DNA from 4 places in the Alloalcanivorax dieselolei B5 genome. Region 4 is predicted to be linked to each of the others. Evidence: predicted binding sites of a transcription regulator. Region 4 holds the regulator's gene; each other region holds the start of a gene.
What was found. The regulator PhoB, encoded in region 4, activates phosphate uptake and scavenging genes when phosphate is short. The targets are predictions, from matches to a motif close to TGTCATANNNNTGTCANA.
Positions count from the first base shown of each region.

Region 1: B5T_RS02745 (choice-of-anchor I family protein) is a predicted target of PhoB. The motif match lies at 2,495-2,512, and genes of this name have one in related genera.
Region 2: B5T_RS03140 (TIGR00153 family protein) is a predicted target of PhoB. The motif match lies at 3,803-3,820, and genes of this name have one in related genera.
Region 3: B5T_RS18945 (phosphatase PAP2 family protein) is a predicted target of PhoB. The motif match lies at 2,631-2,648, and genes of this name have one in related genera.

Region 1 covers NC_018691.1:581,181-587,001, forward strand. The annotation lists gene B5T_RS02740 (MarR family winged helix-turn-helix transcriptional regulator) at 1-362, opposite strand, end outside; gene B5T_RS02745 (choice-of-anchor I family protein) at 564-2,444, opposite strand; gene B5T_RS02750 (AMP-binding protein) at 2,556-4,229, opposite strand; gene B5T_RS02755 (ABC transporter permease) at 4,392-5,294, opposite strand; gene B5T_RS02760 (ABC transporter permease) at 5,291-5,821, opposite strand, start outside.
Region 2 covers NC_018691.1:661,902-667,722, forward strand. The annotation lists gene B5T_RS03125 (FFLEELY motif protein) at 1-327, opposite strand, end outside; gene argA (amino-acid N-acetyltransferase) at 330-1,640, opposite strand; gene B5T_RS03135 (inorganic phosphate transporter) at 1,818-3,086, opposite strand; gene B5T_RS03140 (TIGR00153 family protein) at 3,114-3,794, opposite strand; gene B5T_RS03145 (GspE/PulE family protein) at 4,006-5,742, shown strand.
Region 3 covers NC_018691.1:4,236,195-4,242,015, forward strand. The annotation lists gene B5T_RS18935 (peptidoglycan DD-metalloendopeptidase family protein) at 1-963, shown strand, start outside; gene B5T_RS18940 (anhydro-N-acetylmuramic acid kinase) at 953-2,044, shown strand; gene B5T_RS18945 (phosphatase PAP2 family protein) at 2,045-2,587, opposite strand; gene erpA (iron-sulfur cluster insertion protein ErpA) at 2,691-3,029, opposite strand; gene B5T_RS18955 (bactofilin family protein) at 3,156-3,593, opposite strand; gene B5T_RS18960 (DUF6776 family protein) at 3,661-4,413, opposite strand; gene B5T_RS18965 (chloride channel protein) at 4,577-5,821, opposite strand, start outside.
Region 4 covers NC_018691.1:4,815,309-4,821,129, reverse strand. The annotation lists gene B5T_RS21645 (DUF2306 domain-containing protein) at 77-436, opposite strand; gene B5T_RS21640 (TetR/AcrR family transcriptional regulator) at 553-1,107, shown strand; gene B5T_RS21635 (SlyX family protein) at 1,133-1,339, shown strand; gene phoR (phosphate regulon sensor histidine kinase PhoR) at 1,356-2,666, opposite strand; gene phoB (phosphate regulon transcriptional regulator PhoB) at 2,738-3,442, opposite strand; gene ubiA (4-hydroxybenzoate octaprenyltransferase) at 3,580-4,452, opposite strand; gene B5T_RS21615 (chorismate--pyruvate lyase family protein) at 4,464-5,000, opposite strand; gene rd (rubredoxin) at 5,248-5,412, shown strand; gene B5T_RS21605 (NAD(P)/FAD-dependent oxidoreductase) at 5,466-5,821, shown strand, end outside.

The sequences.
Region 1 (5,821 bases), 690 kb from region 4:
TCCCTCAGCAACTGGTGCTGGATGCCGGTGAGATGGGCCTGCAGGGCCTTGCCTTGCTCGGTGAGGGACAGGCGTTTGATGCGTTTGTCGTTGTCGTCCCGGCGCACGTCCACGTAACCCTGCTCGGCCAGGGTCTTCAGAGGTTTATGGATGGCCTGCTTGGTCAGGCGCATGGTTTCCACCAGTTCATTGACGCTGAGGTCGTTGTAGCGGTTGATGAAGAACAGCAGACGGTGATGGATGCGGGACAGGCCATAGGTCTTGAGGATGGCGTCCGGTTCCGCGACCAGGCCGCGAAAGGCGAAATGGAGGGTCTCCAGGGTGGCGTCCAGGTCTTCGGGGGAAAGGCTCTCTGTCATCATCGACTCACTGTCTCGATTGGCTGAGGGTCATTGGTCAGAATGATTGACTTTCTTGGGGGTATTATGCAACCCGGTTGGGGCTAAAAGATGAGTCGGTGGCGCGCGCGGACAAGTAAATAATACGATGTTAATGAAGTGCGCGGGTAGAAATAGGGGGCGACGCCGGTGGGAACCGGCGGTCGCCCCAGGCAGGATCGGGTATTAGTCCGCCAGTTCGGACTCTACCCGGTAGATGGCGGTGGTGCCGCTCACCTCGTTGCCCACGATCAGCAGTGCCTCTTCGTTGGGAGACTGCTCGGCGGGGATGAATGTCAGCCCTTCCGGGCCCAGATCGCCGGCTTCCACAGTGGACGGGTCTTCCGTTGTCCAGTCTTCACGGGTGTTCAGATAGTCCTGGAAGATCGGCGTGGTGGGGTCGGTGATGTCGTACACCAGAATGCCGCCCATGCGCTCCAGGCCCAGGAACAGGAAGTGCTTTTCGCCGATCTGGCCGATGGTCAGACCTTCCGGCTCCGGTCCCTTGTTGTCACTGCGGCTTTCCAGGGCGTTGCCTTCGTCGTGATTGCTGTTGAAGAAGTCCTTGCACGGAATATCGCGATTGCTGCCCAGCATGCACTCCTCGCCGGCCAGGAACTGTTCGATGGCGTCGCCGGAATCCCATACCAGAGCGCCTTCTTCGTCCCAGATGGAGAACGAGCGGCCGCCAAAGGCGTACAGGTTGTCGTACATGAGGCGGTCGCCGTTGGCGTCTTCCAGGCCCTGCTCGTTGAACATGACCGGGTTGCCAGCCTCGTCGGTGCGATAGCCTTCGGTCCAGGTGATGTTGAGGCGGCCGAGTTGCTCGTCCTCACGGCAGTCACCGGGGTCGCCGGCGGTGGCGTTGCAGTAGCTGAAGGTTTCCGGATTCAGCAGTGCTCCGGCGGCCAGGGCGCGCAGGTGGGCCGGCAGATCGTCGCCGCAGCGGCGGTCGAAGCCGTTGGCGTGCACCAGATGTTTGACGCGCCATTCTTCGACGAAGCCCTGGGTGACGTCGCCGTCGCAGGGCGCGGCGTCCTCGGTGCCGAAGTAGGCAGCATTGTCCTCGCCCCAGGCACGGGCGTCACCTTCGTTGGCGGTGACCAGATAGGTGGCGCCACCGGATGGGTAGGCGGCGATGGAATCCGGCAGGTACAGGCCTTTGACACCAGGCCAGGTGGTGATGTTGATGACGCCGTCGTCGTCGGAGACGTCGAGCCCGTTGCCGTCTTCACCATGGTCCTTGGTGCCCAGCGCTACGATGTCGATGACTTTGGCGTTGGCGATATCGACAATCGCCAGAGCGTTGTTTTCCTGCAGGGTGACCCAGGCCTTGCCGCTGTCGGTGGAAACCGCGATGTATTCCGGCTCCAGATCCATGGCCACGGAGGCGTTAGGGCCGAAGATGCGCACGCCGGCAGCCAGCAGCTCGTCCTTGCGATCATCAAAGTCGGTGAAATCCGCGGTGTCGGGCTGCGGGCTGGCCGGGTCGGTGATGTCCACAACACTGATGGAGCCTTCCGGATCGACGCTGTAGTCGTCGCTGGGTTCGCCTTCGTTGGCGAGCAGAACGTACCGGCCGTTCGGAGTGAAGGTCACCATGTCCGGTTGAGCGCCAACCGATGTGGTGGAGATCAGCTCGAGGGTGTTGGCGTCATACAGCGCCAGATGGCCGGGATCGGTCTTGGTGGGGGCCTCCACCGCCAGAGCTACCAGATCGCCATGTACGGCGACGCTGTTGACCACGGTGCCCTCGCCAATGTTTTCGGTGGTCAGGGTGTCGGCGTGAGCCGGGTTGGCCGGATCACTCAGATCCAGCACATCCACCGCGCCTTTCTGTGCGTTGACCACGAAGGCCCGCTTGGTGCCGGCATGATAGGCGGTGATTTCGGCTGCGCTGGCGTCGAATTGTCCGCTCTTGTAGCGGCCAAGCAGTTCCAGGCTGATGCTTTCCGGGGTGGTTACCGGCGGATCCACCGGTGTCGGGTCGTTGTCGCTGTCTCCCCCACAGGCACTGAGGGCGGCGGCCAGTACCGTGGTGGTGGCCAGAAGTCGCCAAGTCGCCATGAATCGTCTCCAGTTGTCATTTTGGTCGCCCTTGGGGTGTACAGAACGGCGATGACAATGGCGTGACGAAACGGTGACCGCCGTATGACGGCGGCCACTGCGAACGGGCTCTTAATCCTTCAGTAGACGGCGCAGTACCTTGCCGGCGGGGGTGGCCGGCAGGCTGTCGATAAAGGCAATGTGACGCGGGTATTTATACGCCGCCATGTGCTCCTTGGCCCAGTTGATCATGTCCTGCTCGCTGACCTTGCCTTTGTGATCGGGCTTGAGCACCACGAACAGCTTTACCGTCTCGCCGCGTTTGTCATCGGGGATACCGATGGCGGCGCTCTGGGCGATGGCGGGGTGGTCCTGCATCAGCGCTTCCACATCCTCGGGGAACACGCTGTAGCCCGAGCACTTGATCATTTCCTTCACCCGGCCGGTGAAGAACAGGTAGCCGTCCTCGTCCAGGTAGCCGACATCGCCGGTGTGCACCCAGCCGTCACGCAGCGTCTCCGCGGTGGCTTCGTCCCGCTTCCAGTAGCCTTTGAACACCGCCGGGTTACGCACCACGATCTCGCCGCTCTGGTTGGGCCCCAGTGGCGCTTTGCTTTCCATATCGAGAATGCGGATCTCGTTGCCCGCCACCGGTACACCGCAACTGCCCCACTTGATGCGGTCCTTGGGCATGAAGGTGTCGGACGTGTGGGTTTCGCTCAGGCCATAGGCGGCTTCGTGCATCTGACATCCAGTCAGCGCCTTCCATTCCCCGGCCAGCTTTTCCGTTACCGGCATGCCGAAGCTGGTGGCCGGGTTATTGCTCAGGCTGCTCAGGTCGTAGTCGCCGATGTTGGGCATGTCCAGCAGCGCCCGGTTCATCGGCGCGATGGAGTACCACATGTCGCAACGGTATTGGTGCAACGCCTTGGCGGTGGTTTCCGGATCGAAGCGCGCCAGGATCACGGTGGTGCGTCGGGCGTATACCGGCATGTACACCCCCATGTTCATGCCGGCAATGTGGCATAACGGCGCGATGGCGAGACCAATGCCATCCGCCTTCAGGCGGTTGGCCTGGAACGACGCCGCCATTTTGAACAGGCTGCTGCCGTAGCTGAGCATGGCGCCCTTGGGGCGGCCGGTGGTGCCGGAGGTGAAGGTCATCAGGCCGATGCCGTTCCACAGATCGGCGGCCGGCAGTTCGGCCAGCGGCGCGGTGTCGCGCAGTACCTGGCTCAGGTCCACGGTATCCGCCGGCGCCTGGTCCGGTTCGTCCAGCAGCTCTCCGGGAATCTCCAGGGTGGGCGCCGCCGGCAGGTAATCACCATAGGCGAGAGTCAGGATGGTGTTCAGGGTCGGGACCTGGTCCCGTGCCTGTGCCACGTTCGGGTACAGATTGCGCGCGGCGATCAGCGCGCAAACCTCGGCATTGCTCAACTGGTAGGCGATTTCCGCCGCTTTGTACTGCGGGTTCACCGGTGTCACGATGCCGCCCAGGCTCTGCACCGCGTAGTGAGCAATGATGTACTGCGGGCAGTTCTGCATGTACAGCGCTACCCGGTCACCTTTGCCAATGCCTTGCTGGCTCAGGTAGGCGGCAAGGCGCCGTACCTTGTCACCGACCTCTCCCCAGGTCAGTTCGGTGCCGTAATAGATGTAGGCGCGGCGATCGGGCACTTCCTCGGCGTGCTGTTGCAGGTATTCATGCAATGGCTTTTCACCGCGCAGGTATTCCACGGTTTCCCCGGCCCAGGCGGAACCGGGGACCGCTACTGGATTGAATTCGGCTTGGGTCTGGCTGGACATCTGCTTGCTCTCCTTATCGGCCTCATCGGCCTCGATCAATACAAAGAGCGCCCCGACCTGCCTCTGACGGCGGGGCGCTAAAAAATGGCCGGGAGCCATTTTTAACGTCGCTTCAGCGACGGCCCTATGGGTGACCGCCATGGACGGCGGTCATAAAAGGGGTTATCCGTGGCCCTGGGTGGTTGGGTCGAGGGCCGATCGCAGGGACTCGCCGAGGGCGTTGAAGGCCACCGCGGTGATCATGATCAATACCCCGGGGGCGTACATTTGCTCAGGCACGATGGACATGTACAGGTAGCCACGGGCGATCATCGAGCCCCAACTCACCTCGGGCAGCTGCACGCCGAGGCCAAGAAAACTCAGGCTCGCTTCGGCCAGCAGGGCCACGGCCAGCAGTAGGGTGCTCTGCACGATCACCGGCTGTACCGCATTGGGCAGTACGTGTTTGATCAGCAGCCGTGCCGGAGAGGCGCCGAAGCAGCGGGCCGCGTCGACATAAAGTTCCTGTCGTACCACCAGGGTGCGGGCGCGAATCAGGCGGGCTATCTGCGGCGCGAACACCAGTCCCACGGAAAACATGGCGTTGGTCAGGCCGATTCCCATGGCGCCGGTCACCGCCACGGCCAGGATGATGGCCGGGAACGACAGGAAGGTATCGACCAGGCGACTGATGGCGGAATCCACCCAGCCGCCGGTGAAGCCGGCGATCAGTCCCAGCGGCAGGCCGATAGCCAGCGCCACGGAAACCGCCAGGAGCGCCGCATAGAGAGAATTGGCGCCACCATGGATCAGACGGCTTAACACATCACGGCCGAGGTCGTCGGTGCCGAGCCAGTGCGCGGCGCTGGGACCGGCCAGTATCAGTTCGTCGTTCTGATCCGTGGGTGAATAGGGGGCGATCCACGGCGCCAGCAAAGCGGCGCCAAGAATGATCACCAGAATACCGAGGCTGATGGCGGCGCGGGGATCGCGACGCAGCCAGCGCAGCAGGCGAACTGGCAACGCCGGCTCTTCCCAGTGCGGCAAAGGTTCCGCTTCGGCTTCGGATAGCGTCAGATTGGTCATGATGCGTTAATCCTCGGGTCAAGAAGAGTGCACAGCAGGTCGGTCAACAGGTTGACCACGATGACGGTGACCACCATGGCCAGTACCGCGCCCTGCACCACCGGGAAATCACCCTGCAGTACCGCGTTGACGATGCTGCTGCCGATGCCGGGGATGGCGAACACCGCTTCCACCACCACGGTGGCGGCGAGGATTTTGTTGAACAGCAGCCCGACCACGGTGAGCAGATTGACGCTGACGTTCTTCAAACCATGCAGCCAGAGGATACGCGCCGGGCTCAAACCCTTGGCGTGCAGGGTGCGTACATGTTGGGAGGACTGGATTTCCACCAGGGAGCTGCGGAGTTGTCGCGCCACCTCGGCGATGCCATTGGTGCACAAGGCCAGGGCCGGCAGAGTGGCGTACCACAGCGCCTGGCTAAAGTCCTCAAACGGAGAAACGAAGCCGGTGGCCGGGAACCAGCGCAGGGTCAGCGCGAAGAACAGCACCAGGATCATGCCGAACCAGAAATTGGGCAGGGCCACGCC
Region 2 (5,821 bases), 770 kb from region 4:
GGTGGCCATGACCCGGTCGGGCAGCAACTTCAGCGCCTTGGGCAGGGCGCGGCGAATCTCGGTGGCCACCGGCAGCAGATCCTGACCGCCGTAGACGTCATCCAGCAGGAAAGTCAGAGCCGGTTGCAGCTGTTGATCGGCGAGCAGGTCGGCGTGGGTATCGGCAAGCCGCTGCCGCTGAGTGGCCCGCAGCCGTTGCAGGCGGGCCAGGAACACCGCGTCATCGCCATGCTGGCGCAGCTGGAAAAAACGCTCCAGAAAATGGCGCAGGCGAAGGCCGGCGCTAGCGGGTGCGGTGCCGGTGTCGGAGGTCCGGGAACTGGGCATGGTCAGAGCGTCTTGGCGAACACCTTGGAATTGCGCTGCCAATTGTACAACTGCTGCCGCTGTGCCGGCAGGCTGTGTACGTCCGCGGGCTGGAACCCCTGCTCCTGGAACCAGTGGGAGGTATGGGTGGTGAGCACGAACAGCCGTTCCAGGCCCTGCTCCCGCGCCCGCCGTTCCAATTGCCGCAACAACTGAATGCCGCGCTCGCCACTGCGGTACTGCGGATGCACGGCGACGCAGGCCAACTCACCGACTTTTTCATCGGGGAAGGGATAGAGTGCCGCGCAGGCGATCACCATGCCGTCCCGTTCGATGATCAGGAAGCGTTGTATCTCGCTTTCCAGCAGCTCCCGGGAGCGGCGTACCAGGGTGCCGTCCGCCTCCAGCGGGGAGATCAGTTCCAGCACGCCGCCGACATCCTCGATGCGGGCGCCGCGCAGGGTTTCGTAAGTCTCCCGCGTGACCATGGTGCCGCAGCCGTCACGGGTGAACAGCTCCTTCAGCAGCACGCCGTCATCGCCGGCGTCCAGCAAGTGAGCACGTGCCACGCCGTTGCTGGCGGCGTGACAGGCGGCGGTAAGATGCCGTTCCAGGGCGCTGTCCTGCAGGCGCTGGTCGGCGAGCAGGCGCCCGGCTTCCTGCGGCGTCAGTTCGCGCAGTATCCGCTGCTGCTCATCATTGATGCGAACGCCATCGCCCAGCACGATCAGCTTGTCGGCGGCCAGGGCGATGGCGGCGGTGGAGGCCACTTCCTCCGCGTTCAGGTTGAACAGTTCGCCGGTGGGGGAGCTTCCCAGCGGTGACAGCAGCACCACGTTGCCGGCGTCCACCTGCCGGCGGATCGGTCCGACCTCAATGCGGCGCACCTCGCCGGTGTGCTGGTAGTCAAAGCCGTCGCGCACCCCTTTGGGCTTGGCGATGACAAAGTTGCCGCTGATCAGCTGGATCGAGGCGTTGTGCATGGGGGTGTTCGCCAGCCCCATGGAGAACAGGCCTTCCAGCTTTAGCCGCAGCGCGCCCACCGCGGCGATCACCGCTTCCAGCGCGGCGCTGTCGGTGATCCGGGTGTGGTGCTCGAAATGGGTTTCCAGCCCGGCGGCGTGCAGGCGCCGGCTGATCTGTGGCCGGGCCCCGTGGACCAGCACCAGACGGACCCCAAGGGTGTTGAGCAGCGCCAGGTCATGCACCAGGGAAGGCAGTAACGGACTGTCCAGGACCTCGCCGGTCATCATCACCACGAAAGTGCGGCCGCGATGCGCGTTGATGTAGGGAGAGGAGTTGCGGAACCAGTTCACCTGGTCGGTAGTACTCACGGTTTTTCTCGGCCAATCAAGGGGATGGGCCAGTATAGCCAGCGCGGCCGGGGCCGCGCCAGGGGGCGAAGCACGCTTACACGCAACACGCTTGCACGCTAACCCCCTAAAACCTGATCGCCGACCTCGAGGCGAATCAGCGTGTTTGCGTGCTGGCGTGTAAGCGTGCAAGCGAATTCACGCCCCGAACAGGCCCTTGAAGAAATAGAAGAACAGAATCGACAACAGCGCGCCGGCGGGCAGGGTGACGATCCAGGAGGTGAAGATGGTGCTGATCACACGCAGGTTGAGCGAGCCGATGCCGCGTGCCATGCCGACGCCGAGCACCGCGCCCACCAGGGTGTGAGTGGTGGAGATGGGCAGGCCGGTGCCGGAAGCCAGCACCACGGTGGTGGCGGCGCCCAGTTCGGCGGCGAAGCCGCGGCTCGGGGTCAGCTCGGTGATCTTGGTGCCCACCGTGGCCATTACCCGCGCACCGAGTACCGCCAGGCCGAAGACAATGCCCATGGCGCCCACCAGAAGAATCCAGCCGGGGATGATCGACTCCTTGCCAATCACACCGCCGTTGGCCAGCACGCTGCTGATCGCCGCCAGCGGGCCCACCGCGTTGGCCACATCGTTGGAACCGTGGGCGAACGCCATGGCGCAGGCAGTAAAAATCATCAGTACCGCGAAGACCCGCTCCACGGAACTGAAGCGAAAATCCTTGTCGGCCTCCGGGTCCGGATGAATCCGGTTCAGAAACAGGACTCCCAGGCCCGCCACCACCAGCCCGCCGGCGACGGCCCACAGGCTGCTGGAACCAAAACTCATTTCCAGACCGACGTGCTTGAGGCCTTTCACCAGGGTGACCTTGGTGATCACGAAGCCCACCAGGAACATGTAGAAGGGCACCACTTTCTTGGCCCGCTGGAACGGGTCGTCATGGTTGAGCACCAGTTTCTGCACGCTCTTTATCAGGGCGAAGGACAGGAAGCCCGCCAGCAGCGGGGACGTCACCCAACTGGCGACGATGGAGCCCACCTGTCCCCAATGCACGGAATCCATGCCGACGCCGACCGCGGCGAAGCCAACGATGGCGCCGACGATGGAGTGAGTGGTCGATACCGGCCAGCCGGCCCAGGAGGCCACCACCAGCCAGATACCGGCGGCGAGCAGGGCGGAGAGCATGCCGTAGATCAGATAATGGGGTGTCTGGTTGAAGACCTCGGCATCAATGATGCCTTTGCGGATGGTGGCGGTGACTTCACCGCCAGCCAGGTAAGCCCCGGCGAACTCGAAAACAATGGCGATCAGAACCGCCTGTTTGACGGTGAGCGCCCGCGCGCCCACCGACGTGCCCATGGCGTTGGCAACGTCATTGGCGCCCACGCCCAGGGCCATGAAGAAACCGGCGCCGCCGGCAATGAGCAGCATCAGGGTGCTGTGTTCGAGCATCCACTCCATAGGGAACCTCTGCTGGTCTGCCGGACCCTAGCGGGCAAGCAACAATTGAAGATGGCCGCCCACCTTTTGGGCGCGGTCGGCCAGGTCACCGATCCAGTCGATGATCTTGTATAGGAACATCACATCCACCGGAGGCAAGCCGGATTCCAATTTGAACAGCTGGGCGCGGATCTGCACCTGCTGGTCGTCGTTGGCCCGTTCCAGGCGATCCAGTTCCTCGATGAGCTCTTCCACCAGACGGATTTCCCGGCCGCTGAAGCCGGTTTCCACCAGTTCGTCCAGTTCATTGATGGCCTTCTTGGCCTGGGCGGAAGTATCGATGGCGCCTTGCAGATAGTCGGTCATGCTATCGGCGAGGCTGGGGGGGAGCGTCATTTGCCGGCCGAGCATGAGGCCGGCGATGTCCTTGGCCTTGTTGGCCACCTTGTCCTGCACGCTGACCAGTTCCAGCAGATCGGAGCGGGGCACCGGCAGAAACAGGCTTTTGGGCAGATTAAGGCGGAACTCTTTCTTCAGCTCGTCGGCCTGGTTTTCCAATTGGGCGATGCGCTGGCGGGCTTCGCGGGCGCGTTCCCAGTCGCCGTCGCGGACCGCGGAGAAGAAATCGCCCAGGCCCAAAGCGCAATCGTGCACGGTGTCGTAATGCTTTTGCAGGGGGCGTATCGGCGATCGGCCGAAAAGGCCGGCAATAGAGCTGCCAAAGGACATAGGGACCCTGTCACGGAATCGTCACTGAAGTGGGCGCGAGTATAGTAGATACCGTCGCTGCTGCCTATTCCATGAAGTGCCGCTGCCTATTTCCCGGGAGAGTGATAGTATCTTCTTAATTATTAGATAGGTTTTTTGGGGGGTAGTAGTGATCGGAGCCATCACCACGGCTCGTCCGTCCCGGGCGTTCGAGCTGGATGTTCGCTGGGTCATGCGTGAACTGCTCGAAGAGCAGCGCGTGACCCGGGAAGACTACAACGTGATCTCCACCACGCCGCGGGAAAGCAGCGAACAGAGCTGGCATCCATTGCAGGTGGTGGCGAAATACCGGCTGGCCGACCGCCAGAATGAACACAACCTCCTCGATATCGATGTGCTCACCGCCTGGCTGGCGAAAAAAAGCGGTCTGAGCCTGTATCACATCGATCCGCTCAAGGTGGAAGTGGACCGGGTCACCGAGGTGATGAGCTACGCCTTCGCCGAACGCCACGGCATCCTGGCCCTGGAGGTGTCGGCGGATACGGTGGTGGTGGGCTGCGACCAGCCTTACCGGCTGGACTGGCGCGAGGATCTGCAGCAGGTGCTGGGGGACCGGGCGGTGCGGGTGGTACTGGCCAATCCCGAAGCCCTGCGCCGCTATCGTATCGAGTTCTACAATCTCAGCCGCTCCATCGCCGGGGCCCGTCGCTCCGGTGGTCAGGGCGGCGCGGATATCACCAATTTCGAGCAGTTGCTGGAAGTCGGTCGCGGTCGCCCGGACGCCGATGACCAGCACATCGTCAACATTGTCGACTGGATCCTGCAGTACGCCTTTTCCCAGCGCGCCAGCGACATTCATCTGGAGCCGCGCCGGGATACCGGGCGCATGCGTTTTCGTATCGACGGCGTCCTGCACGATGTGTATGAATTGCCGGCGCCGGTGATGGCGGCGGTGACCAGCCGCCTCAAGATCCTGTCCCGGCTGAACGTGGCGGAGAAACGCAAACCTCAGGACGGCCGCCTCAAGACCAAAACGCCGGATGGCAACGAAGTGGAACTGCGGCTGTCCACGTTGCCCACCGCCTTCGGCGAGAAGATGGTGATGCGGATCTTCGATCCGGAGGTGCTGGTGCGCAGCTTCGCGCAGATGGGTTTCAGCCAGGAGGATCACCAAGCCTGGCGGGCCATGACCGGCCACACTCACGGCATCGTCTTCGTCACCGGGCCCACCGGCTCCGGTAAAACCACCACCCTGTATTCCACGCTCAAGCAACTGGCGACCAGCGAGGTCAATGTCTGCACCATTGAGGATCCCATCGAAATGGTGGAACCCAGCTTCAATCAGATGCAGGTGCAGTCCAACATCGATGTCGGCTTCGCCGAGGGGGTGCGGGCGATGCTGCGGCAGGATCCGGACATCATCATGATCGGGGAGATTCGCGACCTGGCCACGGCGGAAATGGCGATCCAGGCGGCGCTGACCGGCCACCTGGTGTTGTCCACCCTGCACACCAATGACGCGCCTTCGTCGATTGTGCGGCTCACCGACCTCGGTGTGCCGCCTTACCTGATCACCGCCGCCGTCACCGGCGTCATGGCCCAGCGGCTGGTGCGGACCCTGTGCCCGCACTGCAAGGCGCCGCAGGCGGTGGACGCGGCGTCCTGGCGGGAACTGGTGCGGCCGTTCAAGATGGCTCAGCCGGAAAGCTGGTATCGGCCGGTGGGCTGTCTGGAGTGCCGGGGCACCGGCTACCTGGGGCGCATGGGGGTGTATGAGGCCATGCCGCTGGCGGCGCCGGTAAAAAGCCTGGTCAATCGTGGCGGTGATCTCGAGTCGCTTGCCCGTGAGGCGGTGCGCGGTGGCATGAAGCCTCTGCGCATCAGTGGCGCCCAGAAAGTGGCCGCCGGGTTCACCACGGTGGAAGAAGTGATGCGGGTAACGCCGTCCCCGGATATGCTGTTGGGCTGACACGCATACACGCAACACGCTGGCACGCCATGCTTGCCGACCCTGTAGCGAGACGGGGAGGGCGGATTGTTTGGGAAGG
Region 3 (5,821 bases), 580 kb from region 4:
GAGGTTTTGCTCAACGAGCAGGGCGAACTTCAGGCCCTGAAGTACAAGCCTTCCAGGATCCAGACCATCACCGCCACCCTCACCGGGGACGGCACCTGGCAAGCCAGCAGCGAGCAGCGCGAGTACCAGCGCCGCGTCCGCTTCGCCGACGCCACCATCAACAGTTCGCTGTTCCTGGCCGGCCAGGCCGCTGGCATGAGCGACAATCTGACCATGCAACTGGCCAACATCTTCGGCTGGGATGTGGATTTCGTTCTCGATATCCGGCCCGGAGACCGCTTCCGCGTGCTCTTCGAGGAGCTGTACCTGGACGGCGAGAAAGTCGGCGAAGGGGACATCCTGGCCGCCGAGTTCTGGAACCGGGGCCGTCACTTGACCGCCTATCAGTATCAGGATGAAGACGGCGCCGTGGCGTATCTGGACGCGGAAGGCAACTCCATGCGCAAAGCCTTCATCCGCACCCCGGTGGCGTTTTCCCGCATCAGTTCCGGCTTTAACCCGGGACGCCGCCATCCGGTGCTGAACACCATCCGCGCGCACAAGGGCACCGACTATGCCGCCCCCTCCGGCACGCCGATCAAGGCCGCCGGCAAAGGCAAGGTGATCTTCGCCGGTGTCAAAGGCGGCTATGGCAACGTAATCATCGTCCAACACGGCCGCCGCTACACCACGCTGTACGCCCACATGCGCGGCTTCGCCAAGGGCATTCGCGTGGGCACGCGGGTCAATCAGGGCCAGACCATCGGCTACGTGGGCTCTTCCGGCCTCGCCACCGGCCCGCACCTGCACTACGAATTCCGCATTGATGGCGTGCATCGCAATCCGCAAACCGTCCCACTACCCAAAGCGCAGGGCGTCAGCCCGGGGAACAAGGAGCAGTACCTGGCCCAGGTGCGTCGCGTGAACTCGCAGATGACTCTGTTTGCCGGAGCCGCCACCCTGGCACGCAGCGATGTCCGGTGACGGGCTCTACATTGGTCTGATGACCGGCACCAGCGTCGATGGCATCGACGCGGTGCTGGCCTGCATTGGCAAGCGGGATTTCCAACTCCTCGCCCATCAGGGCTTCCCCTTACCCGATACCCTGCGCGATGACATTCTGAAGCTGTGTCGCAGTGGCCCGGACGAGATCGACCAGGCCGGACACGTTCATCGTCAGCTCGGTGAAGCTTACGCCCGCGCCACACTGGCCTTGCTGGCGCAATCCGGTCACCGACCGGAGCAGATCCATGCCGTGGGCTGTCATGGCCAGACCGTTCGCCATCGCCCCGGCGAGCTCGGTTTCAGCATTCAACTGGGCTGCCCGGACACCCTGGCCGTCCGCACCGGCATCCCGGTAGTGAGCAACTTCCGCAATAAAGACATGGTGCTCGGCGGCCAGGGAGCCCCCCTGGTACCCCGCTTCCACCAGCGGCTGTTCGGCGCGGCGGCGCAAAGGGTCGCGGTGGTCAACATTGGCGGCATGGCCAACGTCACTCTACTGGATGAGGGCAAACTGATTGGCGGCTTTGATACCGGCCCCGGCAATGTCCTGATGGACCTCTGGATACAGCGCCATCAGGGCGAGCCCTATGACCGGAACGGCGCCTGGGCCGCTGGCGGCACCCTCTTGCCGGATCTGCTGAGCAGCCTGCTGGCCGATCCCTATTTTCGGTTGCCGCCCCCGAAAAGCACCGGCCGTGAGCATTTCAACGCGGACTGGCTGCAACAGCGACTGCCAGCGGACGGCAATGCGCGGCAGGTGCAAAGCACTCTGGCGGAACTGACCGCCCGCACTATCGCCAACGCCCTTAACGATTTCGCGCCACAACGGCTGCTGGTTTGTGGCGGAGGTGCCAATAACCGGCATTTACTCGCCCGCCTCCATGCCCTGCTCGACATCCCGGTGTGTTCCACCGAGGATTTTGGTCTGCATCCGGACTGGGTGGAAGCCGGCGCTTTTGCCTGGCTGGCCTGGGCCAGGATCGAAGGAGAAACCGGGAATGCGCCGGCGGTCACCGGAGCCAGCCGGGCCGCGGTGCTCGGCCAGCTCACGCTGCCCTGATCACACGCTCCCGAGAATCCAAAGCGCGCTCAGCGTGGACGAGATGCCCAGGGTGGCGCCGGCGAGGATATCCGTGGGGTAGTGAACGCCCAGCAGCACACGCGAGGCGCCCACCATAAGAGCGAACAGCACGGCCATGGGCACCAGTGCCGGGAAGAAAACACAGATCAGGGTGGCCATGACGGAAGCCGCGGCGGTATGCCCCGACGGGAAGCTGAAGCGGTCCGCCGGTTTGATGAAGGCATTGAGCGCCTCCACGCTGTCCGCCGGACGCGGACGGCGAATCAGATTCTTCAGCAACATGAACGCCGGCACCTCAATGACGTAGGCAATCGCCGCCGCCTGCGCGAACACCGTGCCGATGCCATCCAGCAGCGTCCACACCAGAGCCACCAGCACCACGTACAGAGGCCCATCACCAAGGCGGGATACCAGGCGTGCCGCTCGGGCCCAACGGGCTGCCCGCGGCTGTCTGGACAGCCAGCACATGGCACGCACGTCGGCGGCGGTCATACGTTGGAAACTGGGTCGCTGAATCATCATGCCTCCAGCATCCATGCCCGTGGAGACAATGATTTGACTGTTTGGTGACGGTTTTATGACGATCCGTCAGGGGTGTCTCGCACGGAGATTGCCCTTGAAAGATTTACACAGAGAAGGAGGAGCCGCAACCGCAGGTTGTTGCGGCGTTGGGATTGTTGACCACGAAGCGGGAGCCCATCAGCCCCTTCTCATAGTCCACTTCGGAGCCATCCAGGTACTGAATACTCATGGCATCCACCAGCAAGGTCACGCCTTCCCGGTCCACCGAGGTATCGTCGTCGTTAACCTGCTCATCGAAAGTAAAGCCGTAGGAGAACCCCGCGCAACCGCCGCCGGTGATGTACACCCGCAGCTTCAGATCGGGATTGCCTTCGTCATCACGCAACTCCTGGACTTTCTGAGCCGCGCGCTCGGTCAGGGTAATAGGTGCGGATTCGCTCATCATGATCACTTCATATCCAGGGCGAGCATGGTCCAATACCTGAGTGTTTTAGTCAAGAATAGCCGGCGGCGGCTTGTGCCACCGCCATAAACCTCACCGGCATCAGCTTGAAACAGGCTCGATAGCTCAGACGGTTTCCGCCGGATCCGCCTCGACCTGTTCTCCGGCTTTCTGCCCGGGGGCCGGCAGATTACGCCGTTCCTCGTCCATGCGCACCAGTTTACCGTTGACCCGGGCGCCCATCACCATTTCCAGCATGATGTAATAGACATTGCCGTCCACCGACGCCTTGCTGGCCAGTTCCAGATGCTCGGCGGCACTGACGTCGCCCTCGACCCGGCCGTTGATGGTGACCCGCGGCACGTGAATCTCGCCACGCACCACCCCTGTTTCACCGATGATCAGCTGTCCGCCTTCATCGCCGGCACGAATGTTCCCTTCCACTTCCCCCTGAATATGCAGGCCGCCGGTGAATTCCACATCCCCCAAGATGCGGGCACTGGCGGCAATCAGGGTGTGGTCGCGAAAGCCTTGTGCATTGCCTTTCTTATCTCGACCCAACACCGTTGTCTCCTGATGATTATCGTTGTACCGGAGCGCTTCGAAGCACGCCCCGCTCCCCCCCGGAAGCTCACCAAGGCAGTCGTTGTTCCGACTGCGCGGTCCTTCGCCCGGATGCCGTGGCGGTCACCTCCAGAGATGACACCTGCAGTTCCGCGGGCACCGTTACGATACCCGAAAGCTCCTGAAAATACCGGAACTGAAACCTGTCCTCACTGTGCTCTTCCAGGTAATCGGCGGCATCGGCAGTGAACGCCTCGCCACCACGGCTGCCGCGCAAGGTGAAACTGACACGGCCGGACAGGGCGTCCCGGTTCTCCCCGGTTTGCACCAGCACCAGGCGATAACGCACCCGCCGTTCGCCCTCAGCGGGACTCAATTCCAGCTTTTGCACCACCAGCCCATGATCTTCGTCGCTGGGGGACATCACACTCTTGTAGAACGAGACCGCTTGCTCCAGTTCCGCCTGCTGATCGCGCAGGGCCCGGATTTCCTGACGCAGCTGCTCGCGCGCCTGTTCCCCCACCTGGGCTTCGGTGCGGTACACCGCCAAATCCTTGCGGGCCTGATCCAGTTCCTGTTTGACTTGGTGCAAAGAGCGCCGGGCAGGACCGTCCTCTTCACCTTCGCTACTATCGCCGGCGATCACCGACAGCCCCGGCACACCATACCACCAGACCAGAGCGCCGCCGCCCACCAAACACGCCAGGCACAGCACCGACCCCGCCAGGCCCGCCAACAAACGCCGCCGGCGCTGGGTGGAGGGGCTGATCGGCACCAGCACCACATCGTCCAACCGGTTTTTCACGCCCCACTTCGCCATCAGGACCACAACCCGCTATCGCCATCAGCGATGCACGCCCTGAGTTTGTTTGCCGTTTCGGCCAAGGCCATAGAATGCTCCAAACAGGTAACGCCCCAAGCCCCGGGCCATTCAAGCCACCGGACCGGGGAAAATAATAGGCAGGGCCGTCCGGCCCGGCAACTCAGGCCGTCTTATCCTCACCCGCGGGGCGCCGCCCCTCGGCCGCCATCCCCGCGCCGTTGGCCATGCGCTCCGCCAGGGAATCATACAATGGACGCGACCATACCAGTTTCGATACCGCGGCGGACAGAAAAGCGCCCACCATCAGAGACAACAGCAGATCGTGTCGGTTGCCAGTCAATTCCATGACGATCACGAAGGAGGTGATCGGACGCTGAATCACGCCGGCCAGAAACGCCGCCATCGCCACCACGGTGATGCCGATCACCGAGGACTCCGGAAACCAGCCGCTCAAGGCACTGCCAATGCCGGCACCGGCGGCCAGGCTGGGCGAAAACAAGCCCCCGGGCAGCCCGGTGAAATAGGACACCAGGGTCGCGCCCATTTTCGCCAGCGGGAAGGACCAGTCACCGACATGCTCCCCATCCAGCAGGCTGCGCGCCTCCTCGTAACCACTGCCGTAAGTGGCGCCGCCGGTAAGCAACCCCAGTGCCACCAGCACCACGCCGCAGAGAAACACTACCCGATACGGGTGCCTGACGGCATGTGGCGTCAGCCAGCGGCTACCACTGATCAGCAGACGACTGAACAGACCGCCCAGCAAGCCGCAGATGAGCGCCACCACGCCGATGGCCAGCCAGTTGGCGGTCAGCTCCAGATCGCCCTGGGGATGGCCAAAGTAGCTGTAGTGGCCGTTGATCATCAGCACCACCACGCCAGAGAGAATGATCGCCAGAATCAGGGTGCCGCTGGTGCGTTGCTCGAAGGAGCCGGACAGTTCCTCAATGGCGAACACGATGCCGGCCAGCGGGGCATTGAACGCCGCCGACACCCCGGCCGCGCCCCCGGCGACGATCAGGGCGTTATCCACGTATTTCTGCTGCAGGCGTCCGACCTGGCCCACCGAATACATCATCGCCGCGCCAATTTGTACGCTGGGGCCCTCGCGACCGATACTGGCGCCACACAGCACCCCGAGCACGGTGAGAACGAACTTCAGCGCGATCACCCGCAGCGACAGAAAGGTCGGGCGCAACCAATGGTAGCGTTGCTTCAGCACCACCAGTACCTGAGGAATCCCACTACCCTGGGCTTCCGGCCCCATGCGGCGCATCAGCCAGATGATCACCATCATCCCCAGCGGGGTCATGACAACGGGGATGTAAGGCGAATAGGCGTGAATGCGGTTGAAGGTTTCCGAAGCCAGTTCCACCGCCCAGGCGAACCCCACCACCAGCAACCCGAC
Region 4 (5,821 bases):
GGCGCCCAAGCGACTACTCCCCCAAGACGGCGCTAACCATAGCTGTCTTGGGGGAAGCTGGCAATATCCCGATGGGTCAGAACAACCAGCCGCTGATCAGGCGGCCGGGGGCCAGGGCGCCGAGACCGGCGCCCACCAGGCCCAGGTAGGCGCCGATGGTGAAGCCGCGGTGCATGCGCAGCCGTCGGCGGCGCGCGGCCACCACCGCCATTATCAGACAGAACAGGACCCAGACCGACAGCAAGTGGATGGGGCTGAAAGGGCCGACAATCGGTAGGAAGCCATGGATCCAGAACGAGGATACGGCGGTGGTGGCCATGGCCAGGACCCAGGCCCAGCCAACCTTGCGATGACGGCGGTCACCCTTGGGGGTCAGTAACTGCACGGCGCCAAGTATTAGAGCCAGAACCGCCGCCAGCCAATGCAGAGTGATCATGATGTGGTCTCCAGGAGAAAAGTATATGCTGTGAACATGAGTTTCAAAGGTAAAGTGCACAGTGTCAACATTGAGAGGGAAAAATAGTAGAAGTGAATACTTACCATCACGGAAACTTGCGTGAATCATTGATCCAGGAAGGCATAACGCTGCTATCTGAAAACCAGGATGCACAGATCAGTCTGCGCGAGCTGGCCCGGCGGGTTGGTGTCACGGCCAACGCTACCTATCGTCATTTCGCCAACAAGGAGGCCCTGCTGGCGGCCTTGGCCGCCGAAGGCTTCCGGCGCCTGGGAAAAGGCCAAAGTGAGGCGGCTGGCACCTCTGGTCCTGGTCCGGCCCTGCTGCGGGCGGGCCGGGCTTACTTGCGCTTCGCCTGGCATAACCCGGCCCTGTTTCGGTTGATGTTTGGCTCCACCCTGGCGAACCGGGACGACCCGGAACTGGCCGAAGTGGCCCGCGTTTCCTTCCGGAGCTTGCGATTGGCCGTGGCCACCGCCAAGGGTGTGGAGGAGCAGGCGCCGGGTGTGGAGACAGCCACATTGCGCGCCTGGGGCCTGGTGCATGGTCTAAGCCATTTGATGCTGGATGGCCAGTTGAGCGCGATATCGGCGTCGCCTCTGGACGCGGCGGAACAAGCGCTGATGGAAACGGTGGAAGGCCGGCTATAATGCTCCGTTATAATTGGAGAACCCCATGAGCGACGATCGTTTTCTCGATATCGAAACCAAGCTGGCCTACCAGGAAGATCTGGTGAATGAGCTGAACCGCATCGTCAGCGTTCAGCAACGTTCCCTGGATGAGCTGGAAAAGGTGTGCCAGCGTCTGGTGGAGCGGGTGGTGGAACTGAACGAGGAGATCACCGCGCTGCGCATCCAGGACGCGCCGCCGCCGCATTATTGAGGCGGGAAGCCATTCGCTACTGCGCCAGCGCGGTGGGTTTGCTCACCAGTCGCTCCCGCGGGAAATGGCAGATAAAGACGCTGCCCTTGCCCAGTTCGCTGCGAATCTCCAGCCTCGCCCCGTGACGGATCAGCACGTGCTTGACGATGGCCAGCCCCAAACCGGTACCCCCGGTCTGGGTTACCCGGCTGGTGTCGGGCCGGTAGAAACGCTCGGTCAGGCGCGGAATATGTTTCGGATCGATACCAGTGCCGTCGTCGGAGACGGAAAAGTGGGCGCCTTTGTCGTCCTGCCACCAGCGGATCAGGATATGGCCGCCTTCCGGCGTGTACTTCACCGCATTGGTGATCAGGTTGCCGAAGGCGCTTTCCAGTTCCGCCGGGTCGGCCACCAGCCGGGCGGTTTCCGGCACCTCCAGAACGATCTGGTGATGCTTGTCCGGCGCCAGTGCCAGGGCGCTCTCGCGCATGCGCTTGAGCATGCCATGCACGGTCACCGCCTGGTGGGTATTGTCGGTGTTGGTGCTTTCCAGCCGCGACAGCAGCAGCAAGTCATGCACCAGGGCTTCCATGCGTTGGGACTGGCTGGCCATTTGCGACAGCGCTCGGCGTAACCGGGCCTGCTCCTCCGGCACGGTATCCTGCAGGGTCTCCAGATAGCCTTTGAGCACGGTCAGTGGCGTTTTCAGCTCATGACTGACGTTGGCGACGAAATCCTTGCGCATCTCCTCCAGGTGATGCAGCCGGGTGACATCGCGGGCCAGGATCAGCTGGTCACCGACGCCGAACTCGGTGATGCGGAATTGCAGGATGCGGTTGTCGTCCACCGGCCCGGGGATTTCCAGCGGTTCACGAAAATCGCCGCAGGACAGGTATTCGGTGAAGCGGGGGTGGCGGATCAGGTTGGTGAGCGGCTGGCCGAGATCCTTTTCCTCGTTCAGCCCCATCAACCGGTGCGCGGCGTGGTTCCAGTATTCCAGGTAGCCGTGGCTGTCGATCAGCACCACCGCGTCTTCCAGCGCATTCACCGATTGCTGGGCGCGCAGGATGATGCCCTGCAGGTTCTCCTGAGCGCGTCGTTCCTGCTGAAACAGGTGCTCCAACCGGGTATAGAACTCGCCCCACAGCCCCACACTGTCCGGCGGCTCGGTGTGTTCCTCGCGGATCAGCCAGGTGTAGAGGGCGAACAGCTGGCGGGTGCTCCAAACGATGTAACCGAGCAGACCCACCACCAGAGGCCAGACGTTCTGTACCGCCAGGGCCGCGACCAGCGACAGGGCGATAAGAACAATGATGCGGTTTACTTCCTTGGCCAGACTGCTTTTCATTGGCCGTTGCTTCCTCTCAGGGCCGTTGCGGAGGGGGAGGCCCGTTTCGGCCGATCCGTATCAGGGTCGTCTCAGGACACCTGGGCGGATCTTACCGAAAAGCGATAACCGGTGCCCCGCACGGTCTGAATGAAACCATCAAAGCCATGAGGCGCCAAGGCCTTGCGCAGACGGCGGATATGCACATCGATGGTACGGTCCTCCACGTACACATTGGCGCCCCAGACCTGATCCAGCAACTGGGTGCGGGAATAGGCCCGTTCCTGGTGACTCATGAAGAACTCGAGCAAACGGTATTCGGTGGGGCCCATGTCCACGGGTACCCCGTTGGCGCTGATGCGATGGCTGACCGGATCCAGGCACAGGCCCTGGACGTCGATCTCCTTTTCACCGGCGGCGGCGGAGGAGCGGCGCAACACCGCGCGAATGCGCGCGATCAACTCGCGGGTGGAGAAGGGTTTGGTGACATAATCGTCGGCGCCCACGTCCAATCCCTGGATCTTGTTATCTTCCTCGCTTTTGGCGGTGAGCATGATGATCGGCACTTCACTGGTGTTGTCGTCCCGTTTCAGGCGACGGGCCAGTTCGATGCCGGTTACCGAGGGCAGCATCCAGTCCAGCAATACCAGGTCCGGCCGTTCGTCGACGATGCGTTCGTGGGCTTGCTGGGCGCTTTCAGCCTCGAGTACGTCGAAATCGGCTAATTCAAGGGCCACGGACACCATTTCCCGGATGGCCGGTTCGTCGTCGACAATGAGGATGCGATTTTTTGACATAGTTCGGTCTTCCGCTTTCCCGCCCGGATGTAGGGAGCCTCATTAGATGGCTTTTTTATGACATCTTGATGACAGATTTGCCAACCTTTTCGCCGCCGCTCGCGCCATTACGCCGGGCGGCGGCGTTTCCGGGTGGGTCACAAATATTGCAGAAACAGACCGACGAAAACGCAGGCGCCCACCCAGTGGTTGTTAAGAAAGGCGTGAAAGCAGGGCCAGCGTTCCCGGTAGCGGATGCGCCATTGTTGATGACTGAACAGGGCGAGGGCGCCCAGCAGGCCCAGGTACCAGGGCAGGCCGAAGCCCAGGCGCAGCCCCACCAGCACCAGCCCGGCCAGCACCAGACCCTGGAGAATGCCGATGATCACCTTGTCCAGATCCCCGAACAGGATGGCGGTGCTTTTGATCCCGATCTTGAGGTCATCCTCGCGGTCGCACATGGCGTACTCGGTATCGTAGGCCACCGTCCACAGCAGATTGATGATGAACAGCAGCCAGGCGATGGGCGGCACGCTGGCGGTTTCGGCACCGAACGCCATGGGAATGGCCCAACTGAAGGCGGCGCCCAGCACCACCTGGGGCAGGTTGGTGAAGCGCTTGGTGAACGGATAAAGAATGGCCAGGCCCAGCCCGCCGAACGCCAGCCAGAAGGTGAAGCGGTTCAGGAACAACACCAGGATCAGGGCGATGAACAGCAGGCCCACGAACAACCCCAGGGCCTGTTTGGCGCTCAGGGCGCCGGTGGCCAGCGGGCGTTGCCGGGTGCGCTCCACCGAACCGTCGAAGTCGCGGTCGGCGAAGTCATTGATCACGCAGCCGGCGGCGCGCATCACGAACACCCCGAGCACGAAGATGACAATGTTCTTCAGGCTCGGCGTGCCATCGGCGGCGATCCACAGCGCCCACAGCGTGGGCCACATCAGCAGCATGCTGCCGATCGGCCGGTCCAGGCGCATCAGCTGAATCCAGGGCCACAGCGAGGGATAACGGTGTTCCACGAAAGCCAGCATGGTTGTTCCTTCTATTGTTCCCCGACCTGTTCTTCCCCCACCAGGGACCAGAGCGCGGGCAGAAAATACTCCGCCACCAGCAACGGCCGTCCCCTTTTCACGAAACGGGTCTGGCGCCCCCAACACGGCCCGCGGCCCGCCGGCGACAGGCCATAACGGACCCACACCTGATCCCGGTGTGCCTCGGGGTAACGGTATAACTCACTGCCCAGCGAACGGCCACCCATATGCGCCAGATTGCGATTGGCCCAGCGCAGACTGAGCAGCGGCAGGACGCTGCGGGCTTCCACCACCGGAGTGTCGCACAGCATCAGCGTGACTTCCCGGATCAGCGCGATGCGGCGCCCGCTCTGGTGTAACTGCTCGCGTTCGAAAGGCGCGGGGACCGTCACCAGGGAGCGGTTGTGGCGGACATGAAAAGCGCCGTGGCGGCGCAGGCGGGCGGTGAGGGATCCGGGGTCACCGAGCCAGTCGCGGATGAGCGGTGGTACGGTAAGACGATCCAGTGGACGCCATTTCGGGTCGGCGTCCAGAGGTGAATTTGGCATAGTGTGACACTCCGCTCTCGACCGGCGGCGTGGACTATGGCGCAAGGTGGCGCGAGGGGCAAGAGAGCGGCACGAATCTGGCAGGGTCGTCGGCCAGGGCGGGGCCGGTCATGGTGAGGTCATCGGCCCGACTGCCATGGTGACATCCGCGGGTGTCATTGATTTTTCAGGGCGGCGTGGCTACGTTAGCGGGCCCCTGGTTTCCGGCCCCTGGCGCTGTCCGGGATATTGATCAACGAGGTATGACATGAAGAAATGGGAATGTGTGGTGTGCGGCTTCATCTATGACGAAGCGGAAGGGCTCCCCGAGGAGGGCATCGAGCCCGGCACCAAGTGGGAAGATATCCCCGACGACTGGGTATGTCCGGACTGCGGCGTCGGTAAGGATGATTTCGAGATGGTGGAAATCTGAGCGACCGCCATTCCCGTCCCTGGCACCACCCTGGCACCACATAAGGAGCGCCAATGAAGCCCATCGTAGTGATCGGATCCGGTCTGGCCGGATTCAACGTGGTCAAGGAATTCCGCAAGCTGGACAAGGAAACGCCGCTGGTGGTGCTGACCGCCGACGACGGCCGCAGTTATTCCAAGCCGATGCTGTCCACCGGTTTCACCAAGGAAAAAACCGCCGACGACCTGGCCATGGCCTCGCCGGAACAGGTGGCCGAACAGTTCAACGTCACGGTGCGGACCCACGTTCATGTGGCCGGTATCGATGTCGACGGGCATCGGGTGCTGCTGCCGGACGACCATCTGGATTACAGCAAACTGGTGCTGGCGCTGGGGGCGGATACCTGGACGCCGCCGCTGGAAGGCGACGC